One region of the Exiguobacterium sp. Leaf187 genome, then DNA from elsewhere that is predicted to be linked to it. Evidence: riboswitches for the same ligand, from Rfam matches in the RefSeq annotation. Region 1 holds a riboswitch; each other region holds the start of a gene.

The links. A riboswitch is a leader RNA that binds a small molecule or an ion and turns the genes downstream of it on or off. The one in region 1 is predicted to bind S-adenosylmethionine.
Region 2: another riboswitch for S-adenosylmethionine. It lies ahead of ASF99_RS13535 (methionine ABC transporter ATP-binding protein); the one in region 1 lies ahead of ASF99_RS15000 (amino acid permease).
Region 3: another riboswitch for S-adenosylmethionine. It lies ahead of ASF99_RS11700 (methionine ABC transporter ATP-binding protein); the one in region 1 lies ahead of ASF99_RS15000 (amino acid permease).

What each region holds. Positions count from the first base shown of each region.
Region 1 is NZ_LMPR01000011.1:188,680-191,959, forward strand. It holds gene mmuM (homocysteine S-methyltransferase) at 1-246, opposite strand, end outside; gene ASF99_RS15000 (amino acid permease) at 221-1,624, opposite strand; SAM riboswitch class I at 1,702-1,803, opposite strand; gene ASF99_RS15005 (ketopantoate reductase family protein) at 1,840-2,757, opposite strand; gene ASF99_RS15010 (GntR family transcriptional regulator) at 2,940-3,280, shown strand, end outside.
Region 2 is NZ_LMPR01000009.1:1,836,274-1,839,553, forward strand. It holds gene ASF99_RS13525 (MetQ/NlpA family ABC transporter substrate-binding protein) at 1-47, opposite strand, end outside; gene ASF99_RS13530 (methionine ABC transporter permease) at 67-717, opposite strand; gene ASF99_RS13535 (methionine ABC transporter ATP-binding protein) at 707-1,735, opposite strand; SAM riboswitch class I at 1,822-1,925, opposite strand; SAM riboswitch class I at 2,175-2,276, shown strand; gene ASF99_RS13540 (alpha/beta hydrolase) at 2,344-3,102, shown strand.
Region 3 is NZ_LMPR01000009.1:1,440,772-1,444,051, reverse strand. It holds gene ASF99_RS11710 (PLP-dependent cysteine synthase family protein) at 1-242, shown strand, start outside; gene ASF99_RS11705 (bifunctional cystathionine gamma-lyase/homocysteine desulfhydrase) at 235-1,401, shown strand; SAM riboswitch class I at 1,459-1,563, shown strand; gene ASF99_RS11700 (methionine ABC transporter ATP-binding protein) at 1,642-2,664, shown strand; gene ASF99_RS11695 (methionine ABC transporter permease) at 2,661-3,280, shown strand, end outside.

The DNA.
Region 1 (3,280 bases):
ACGTTGCTTGAACCCTTCGATACTTGCTTGATAGCTTGAAGTGATGGCAACATCAGCACCTACTTCAAAGTAGTCACGATGGACGTGTTCGATTTGTTCCGGTGCTTCGATTAAGAGACGTGCTGACCAAAGCGGATCGTTCAGGTCGAATCCCTTCTGTTCAAGTTCGGTTGCAAGGGCACCATCTAAAATGAGAAAGGGAACTTCCTGTAATCGTTGATCAACTGGATTTTTGATTCGGGACATCTTCAACACTCCGTTTCTGAGAAGAATTCGTGAACGCATGTACGACATAACAGATCACGATGAATGGAATACCACAGTACAAGGCGATTCGTTGTGTCGGATCAAATCCGATACCAATCAGGGAAATCAAACAGACGACGAAAGCGGCGATTGGCACGAATGGAAAGAGTGGTGTGCGATAGACCAATTCGTCGACCGTATGCCCTTCGCGGAGAAATTGTTTCCGGAAGCGATACTGAGCAATGCTGATACTCATCCAAACGACGACGACAGCGAGACCGGAAATCGAGACGAGCGCGATATAGACACTCCCTGCTGCATAGATGCTAGACAGCAAGGCAAGTCCTCCGCCAAGCATGCTGAACAATACAGCTCGAAGTGGAACCCCACTTGGTGTCACTTGGGCGAAGAAGCGTGGAATCATACGTTCGTTCGCAAGCGACCAGAGCATCCGAGAGGCGGCGTAAAGTCCAGAGTTCGCTGCCGACAAAATCGCTGTCAAAATGACGAAGTTCATCACGTCTGCTGCGTAGGGAATTCCGATCCGTTCGAACACGGCGACGAACGGACTTTCGAGTACACCTTTCCCATCCGTTGGCAATAAGACGGCTAACACGATGATCGTACCGACGAAGAAGAGGACGAGTCGCAAGATCGTCGTCCGGATCGCAAGCGGAATCGTCCGTTTCGGATCGACTGCTTCACCCGCTGCGACACCGATCAGTTCCGTTCCCGAGTAAGCAAAATTCACGGCAAGCATCGTCATGAAGATGACGAAAGCACCATTTGGGAATAATCCACCTTCCGTTAAGGAAGAAAAGAATGGGGCTGGGCTACCATCTTGCAGTGGAATGAAGCCGACGATCGCTCCCGCACCAAGTAAAATGAACGCAATGATCGTCACGACCTTAATGGCGGAGAACCAAAACTCGACTTCAGCGAACACGCGAACCTTCAAGACGTTGATACCAAGGATCATCGCAGCGAATAAGGCACTGAACACCCAAACCGGAATCGATGGGAACCAACGTTGCATCAAAATGCCTGCTGCCGTGAATTCTGAACCAAGGGCGACCGTCCACGTCAGCCAGTAGAGCCAGGCTACTGTATAACCGGTGCCAGGTCCAATGTACTTCGTTGCGTACTTATGGAATGATCCGGTTTCCGGCATGTGCACGGCGAGTTCACCGAGACTTAACATGACTAAGTAAACGACAACGGCTCCGATCAAATACGATAAAATCGTTCCGACACGTCCTGCTTGTTCCAACGTATAACCTGTACTTAAAAATAATCCTGTTCCAATGACACCACCTAACGACAGCATGATCAGATGACGTGATTCCATCTTGCGTCGAAATGCTCCGCTCGTTTTCATGAATCCATTTCCTCCTCGTTCCACCTATTTCAAACAAAAAACGCATCCTCACGGATGCGTCGGTCGACAATTCGGAAATCTTATCGATCGGGTGCAGCACCCGCAGGAATTAGCACAGTATCTTTCGACCTGTTGCTGAGGTTTCATAGGGCCAGTCCCTCCACCTCTCTGGATAAGTATGTAATTGTTCCTAACCATATCAGAATGCAGATAATTCAGTCAACAGGCATTTCCCGATTTTTTTGATAGATCCATAAATTAGATTCAATCAGTTGAAGATGACGTGAAGAGCGTGTTTCGAGCAACGTACTAAAGAAATGTTTCACTTCGACGGGCTGACCCTTTTCCATGTCCCGTAACATTGACGATTTCATCGTGTCTTCCATTGCATGCATCTGCTTCAGCAAGACCGCTTCTACATCGTCATTAAAGACTGCGCCTTGTTCTTCCATCGCTTGCTTCGCTTCCTTCATGACGTCTTGAATCATCTGATGACCAATTGGGTCCTTGCGAATTGGACCGATGGCAGAGCGAAATAGTGTCGTCACGCCCGCAAATGTCGAAATGAAGAGGTACTTTTGCCACATGTCATCCATGATATGCATCGAGTACGCCATCGGTGCCTTCGCTTTCGCAAAACGTGTTGCAATCTCCTCTAAACGCGCTGTTGGTTTACCGGTTCGTGAACCAAACAATAGCCGATGCGACGGGCTTGTCTGTACAATACGCCCTTCTGCATCAAGCGTCGATTCAATGAAGCAAAGCCCGCCCAGTACTCGATCTCCTCCGAAGACTTCTGTTAACCGTCGTATATGCTGCATGCCGTTCAACAAAGGAATGATGTACGTCTCGCTCGAAACAAATGGCGCAAGATCCTGTAGGACATCATCCAAGTGATAGGCTTTCGTCGAAAGTAAGACGACATCAAATGTGTGATTCAGTCGCATGTCTCGTGTCACTAACTGAGGCGTGATCATAACATCACCATGAGGACTAGTGATCTGTAACCCTGTCTTTTGTAATTGTTCATAGCGCTTCGGACGAACAAGGAATGTCACCTGTTCCCCTTTCTCAGCAAGACGTCCCCCGAAATAACCTCCAACTGCTCCGGCACCTACGACTAAAACATGCATATGCATTACCTCCTTTTTAACTAATCGATTCGTTACTTACTCCTTCACCCTAACATATCGGAAACCATTTTCCTGATTCCTGCTTGAATCACTAAAATGTAAGTTAAGCGTTTGCATTTTAGAAAAAAACGTTTATACTAACTTGTATACAAGTATACTCACTTTAGAAATCAGGTGATTCCATGTCAGAACTGTTATACCCCTTGAAGTGGTTAGCAAAAGCTTCCGCTGGAGATCGTGTCGCACACGAGCTACGGATGCGCATCATTTCAGGAAAGATTGAAAGCGGTACCATTTTATCCGAAAACAAATTAGCCTCTGATTTTTCAGTCAGTCGCTCGCCCGTCCGTGATGCGTTAAAGGTCCTTGCATCCGAACAATTGATTCGTCTCGAACGAATGGGAGCGGTCGTCGTCGGTTTGTCTGAGCGCGACATTCAGGAAATCTATGATGTCCGGCTACTCATTGAAACGTTCGTCTTCGAACGACTCGTCAAAATCGAACGGGCAGAACTCGTCCGTGA
Region 2 (3,280 bases), on a different contig from region 1:
AATAAAATCGTCGTGAGTGTTGCTCCAATTGCTACTGCTTTTTTCATGGCTGAATCGCTCCCTTGATTAATGTCTTCTAATTTTTCGTGCGACGATGTTGCCTGTCGTCTGTAAGCCTTGGACTAAGATGACGAGAATCCCGACCGTGATGATCATGACTTTCGTGTCGAATCGTTGATAGCCATAAGTGATCGCTAAGTCGCCGAGACCACCGCCTCCAATCGCACCTGCCATCGCTGACGCCCCGATCAAGCCAACCGTCGCGATCGTTAAGTTCAGGATGAGTGAACCGAGTGCTTCCGGTAGGAGGAAGCGGAAAATCGTTTGAAACGGTGTCGCGCCCATCGCTTCTGCTGCTTCAAGAACGCCTTTATCGACTTCGAGTAAAGAACTCTCGATCAGACGCGCCATGTACGGTGCAGCGTAAAAGACGAGCGGGACGATGGCGGCTTCTGTTCCGATCGATGTCTGAACGATCAAGCGCGTCAACGGGATGATCGCGACGAGTAAGATGATGAACGGAATCGAGCGGAAAATATTGACGATACTGTTGAAGAACGTGAACAGCGGGACATTTTCAAGCAATGCTCCTTTTCGCGTGACGACAAGCAGGATCCCGAGTGGTAAGCCGATCAAGGTCGAGAATAAGAGCGAAACGGATACCATCGTCATCGTCTGCAAAAATGCTGTCCAGATATCACTGTAATTAACTAGCATGAGCAAGTACCTCCTCGACCGTCACCTGTGCCTGATCGATGTAGTGTAACGCTCGTTTCACTTCAGTCTGCTCACCAATCAACTCGATGAGTAAGGTGCCGAACGGCGTATCCTGCAACTCCGTGATACTACCGTGCAAGATGTTGATATCGACGTCAAAGCGTTTCGCAACTTGCGATAAGAGCGGCTGCCCGGTGTGATGTCCGAGGAAATGAATCTTATAGATCGGATTCGCATTCCGGGACTCGATCAACTGGCGAATCGATGCTGGAATCTCGTCGTGCATGACGGAGCGGACGAAGTTCTGTGCTGTCTCGGTCTGCGGGTTTGAAAAGACATCAAAGACCGTTCCTGACTCGATCAGTTTCCCAGCTTCAATGACAGCGACGCGGTCGCAAATCTCCCGAATGACGCCCATCTCGTGGGTGATCAAGAGAATCGTGATTCCGTACTCCGCATTGATCCGTTTTAATAACTGGAGAATATGATGTGTCGTTTGGGGATCGAGTGCTGACGTCGCTTCGTCACATAAGAGGACGGAAGGTTGCGTCGCGAGTGCCCGGGCGATACCAACGCGCTGTTTCTGCCCACCCGACAATTGATCCGGATAATGATCCGCCTTGTCCGCGAGATCGACGAATTCGAGTAACTCCGTCACCCGGCGGCGAATTTCGTCTTTCTTGACGCCTGCGAGAACGAGTGGTTTCGCGACATTCGTAAAGACCGTGTTCGCATTCAATAGATTGAAGTGCTGAAAAATCATCCCGATCCGTTGTTTTGCTTGGCGCAATTTTTTCGGAGACAGTTGCGTTAAATCTTCTCCATCGACCGTCACCGTTCCTGACGTCGGTCGTTCTAATAGATTGACACAGCGGAGCAGTGAACTTTTTCCGGCACCGCTAAAGCCGATGACACCAAAGATTTCGCCTTTCTCGATCGTCAGGTCGACACCGTCGAGTGCTGCGATCGTCTGATCTTTCGTGACGTACGTTTTTTTGACTTGATGAAATGCGATCATTCCGTTTTCCCCCTTCATTCAACAAAAAAGGTCCCTTCTTGAGAAACAAGAAGAGACCTGGATCCGCACAGTGGCAGAATCCACTCCACTCATCTCTCAGACATCTGTCTGATGGAATTGGCACAGTGCTCATAATGAGTCTGTTGCCGAGGTTTCGTAGGGCCAGTCCCTCCACCTCTCTGGATAAGTATTGCGGTATGAAATTTGTATGTGTGTTGTTGCGTTGTTGCTTATGTCGTAAAACTAATTTTTACATTACGGGTCGAAACTTTAAAAGTCAACCAACTTTGCAAAAATAATCCATTTGGCGCATATCGATGGATGAACAAGTTATGAGTTAGCTTACTCAACGGATCATGATTCGTCAAGAAAGATTTGACAAGTCATTTTTGGTCGTGCTACCATCGTTTCAATGATTATTCCGACAATTCCAATATGATATTTATCAAGAGTGAACGAGAGACCTGGCTCTATGACTTCACGGCAACCTGCAATCTGTAAGGTGCTCCGACCAGCAAAGCGCGGCTTTGGATGATACGGTGAAAAACTCGTGGGCGTCCAAGCAGTGACGTCGACGAGTTTTTTTCATGAATGGAGGAAAAATAGTAATGATGAACTATCCTGTATTGACTGGTGCTGAAGCGTTCTATTTTCAAGGGGGATCGATCGGCATTCTAATCTGTCATGGTTTTAACGCCACACCGCAAAGTGTCCGGGACGTCGGTGAGGCATTCGCTGCTGAAGGTTTTACCGTCTATGCCCCGCGCTTACGTGGACATGGAACGAATGTCCGCGAGTTTGAACAATCGACTGCTCGATGTTGGAAGCAAAGTCTGCAAGACGGCTATGAACGTTTACAAGAAACATGCGATCAAGTCTTCGTCATCGGTCAATCGATGGGTGCGACGCTTGCACTGTCACTCGCCGCTGACGGCATTCCGTTTGCCGGCATCATTACGATCAATGCCGCACTCTCCGTTCCTTCTTACGAAGCACTTTCGTTCGAGGACGGTCCACAGTACTTACCGGAAGGGGCACCGGACATTAAGCGAGCAGCCTTCGAAATCATCTATGACCTCGTTCCGAGCCGTTGTGCGTTCGAACTCGTCCGTCTGATGGATGAAACGAAAGGACGCTTAGGATCAATCCTTCTGCCGACATTAATTCTCTACTCGGCGACCGATCACGTCGTTCCGCCGTCGAGCTCGGATTATCTGCATCAGCACATCGGAACGAATGATAAACGAAGCTACTGTTTACTGAACTCGTACCACGTCGCGACCCTCGATCATGATCAGGATTTGATCGTTCGTGAGACGATCCGCTTTATCGAACAATCGTGTCAGTTTTCGCAAGAAACAGGCTGAATCAAAAAAAACAGCTATTCGTTTCTATATGGAAGCAAATAGCTGCTACAGATTGTAAGCAAAGCGCAATTTTCTCTAATGGGAGGATTGCGCTTTGTTCATTTCAAATCGTTTTCCTGGGACAAGCATCGACCTCGTCCTGTTAATCAAGATGACGCTTCTTCAACATGTATTTAGT
Region 3 (3,280 bases), on a different contig from region 1:
TTCCGCGTGAACTCGTTGATGAGATTCATACGATTTCTGACCGCGATGCATTTGACGCGGTTCATACACTCGCTGCTCGCGAAGGACTACTCGTTGGTAGTTCAGCAGGTGCAGCGCTCGTTGCTGCGCTTGATATCGCAAAGCGTCACCCCGGCAGTACGATCGTCACCGTCTTCGCAGACAGTGCCGAACGCTATTTAAGCCAACAAATCTTTGAAAAGGTGGACGAAACTCATGCGTAAGAAGACAGCATTGATTCATGGAGGAACAGGTGTCGATCGGGCAACAGGAGCCGTCACACCTCCAATCTATCAAACAAGCACATACAAGCAGGATAAAATCGGTCAACTTAAGGACGGATACGAATACTCACGGACAGCGAACCCGACACGGACGAGCATCGAACGATTGATTGCGGATCTCGAGGGCGGCGCACGTGGTTTTGCGTTCGGTTCTGGGATGGCAGCGATCCATGCCGTCTTCCACTTGCTTGAGTCTGGCGACCACATCGTCATGACGGATGACGTCTACGGTGGTACGTTCCGCTTGATGCAACGCGTCTTACCGAAGTTCAACATCCAAGTGACATTCGTCGATACGACGGATCTTGCGGCAACGGAAGCAGCGATCCAAGACAACACGAAGATAGTCTACGTCGAAACACCGACGAACCCGTTGTTGAAAGTTACGGACATTGAAGCAATCGCAACAATCGCCAAACGTCACGATCTTAAACTCGTCGTCGACAACACGTTCGCGACACCATACCATCAACAACCACTCGCACTTGGTGCAGACATCGTCTTGCACAGTGCGACGAAATACATCGGCGGACATTCGGACGTCGTCGCTGGACTTGTCGTCGTCAAAGATGATGCGCTCGGCGAAGAGCTGCACTTCATTCAAAACTCGACAGGCGGCGTGCTTGGACCGCAAGACAGCTTCTTGCTCGTCCGTGGTCTTCGTACACTCGGTATCCGGATGGATGCGATCGAAGAGACAGCACATGATCTCGTTGCGTTCCTACAAGCGCAAGACATCGTCTCGAACATCTTCTACCCAGGACTTGCATCGCATCCTGGTCACGACATCCAAGCGAAACAAGCGACTGGATTTGGTGGGATGATCAGCTTTGATGTCGGTTCAGCAGCGAACGCAGAAAAACTCGTCGAGGCGACACACTTCTTCACACTCGCTGAGAGTCTTGGTGCCGTCGAGAGTCTGATTTCGGTGCCTGCACGGATGACGCACGCGTCGATCCCAGCAGAACGTCGGGCAGAACTCGGCATCACGGACGGTCTCGTTCGGATTTCAGTTGGACTTGAGGATGCGGAAGATTTGAAAGAAGACTTAACACGTGCTTTCACGTTCCTCGAAAAAGTTTCTGAAAAAACTGTTTGACAACAAAAATAACCCCTGCTAATATTCAGAATATATTCTACAAACTTAATACCGAAACTCTTATCGAGAGTGGTGGAGGGACTGGCCCGATGAAACCCGGCAACCGCGGATCTAATCCGAAGTGGTGCTAATTCCAGCAGACAAAAGTCTGGGAGATGAGAGCAAATGGTTTTGTGTACTGAAAAGTGCGCGCGTTTGCTCTAAAACGCGCGCACTTTTTTTATTTTAGGAGGGACAGTTGTGATTCGTTTACAAGACGTAGGAAAGATTTATCGCTCAAAGCGCGGAGCGGTCGAAGCCGTCGCGAATGTCGATCTGACAATCGAGCGCGGTGAAATTTTTGGAATAATCGGTTATTCCGGAGCAGGGAAATCGACCCTGATCCGATTACTGAATATGCTCGAAGCACCAACGAGTGGTTCGATCCAAATCGATGGTGTTGAAATGACATCACTAAAACCTAAGGAATTACGAGGCGTCCGCAAGAATGTCTCGATGGTCTTCCAACACTTCAACTTACTATGGTCACGGACGGTTGAAGAGAACATCATGTTCCCACTCGAGCTCGGTGGCTTCCCGAAAGCACACCGCAAGGAACGGGTCGCGGAACTGATCCAACTCGTTGGTTTGGACGGACGCGAAAAAGCCTATCCGTCACAATTATCCGGTGGTCAAAAACAACGTGTCGGTATCGCTCGGGCACTGGCATCGAACCCGGACGTTCTCTTATGTGACGAGGCAACAAGTGCACTCGATCCGAAGACGACGGACTCAATCCTTGAGTTACTCGTCGACATCAATGAAAAACTGAAACTGACGATCGTCTTGATCACACACGAGATGCACGTCATTCAAAAAATCTGTCACCGGGTCGCCGTCATGGAAGCCGGTAAAATCGTCGAGCAAGGACCGGTCGCAGAAGTCTTCCGTCATCCGAAGCAAGCGATGACGAAGGAATTCGTCAAACAATTGACGTCGCCGTCGGAGAACGAGTTAACGTTCGCGAAACTACGCGAACGGTACCCAACCGGAAAAATCGTTCAGTTGACGTTCGTCGGATCGACAGCAGAAAGCCCGATCCTCGCGGAAGTCATGAAGGATTCGCCGGTCCTGTTCAATATCATCGGTGGAAACGTCGGTCAATCACAGGAAGGGGCACTCGGTACACTGTTCATTCAGTTGATCGGGGAAACAGAAGCAACACAAGCGGTCATCACGAAGCTTCAAGCCAGTGATGTTGAAGTGGAGGTGGATCACCGATGATTTCATTCTTTGACAATCTAGATTGGGACATGGTGTGGGAAGCGACAGGCAGTACCGTCTATATGACGGCAATCGCTGGTGTTTCGACATTCGTCCTCGGTTTGATCATTGGTTTACTATTGTATGCGACAAACGAAGAGTTATTGTTCAAGAATCGGGCGTTCTATTCAGTGTTGAGCTTGGTCGTCAACGTCTTCCGTTCGATTCCGTTCATCATCTTACTGATCTTATTGATTCCATTTACGACAGCAATCGTCGGTTCGTTCCTCGGACCAACGGCAGCATTACCGGCACTGATTTTCGGTGCTGCACCATTTTACGGTCGGATGGTTGAACTCGCGTTACGCGAAGTCGATAAAGGTGTCATCGAGGCAGCTGAATCGATGGGCGCGACGAAGTTCCAGATCATCTATAAAGTCTTAATCCCGGAAGCGTTGCCTGCCATCGTTTCTGGTATCACGGTCACACTCGTCTCACTTGTCGGTTATACGGCAATGGCCGGAGTAGTCGGCGGAGGTGGACTTGGGGACATGGCCTTCATCGAAGGATTCCAGCGTTCTCAAAACGATGTCATCGTCATTGCGACACTCTTAATCTTAGCGATCGTCTTCGTCAT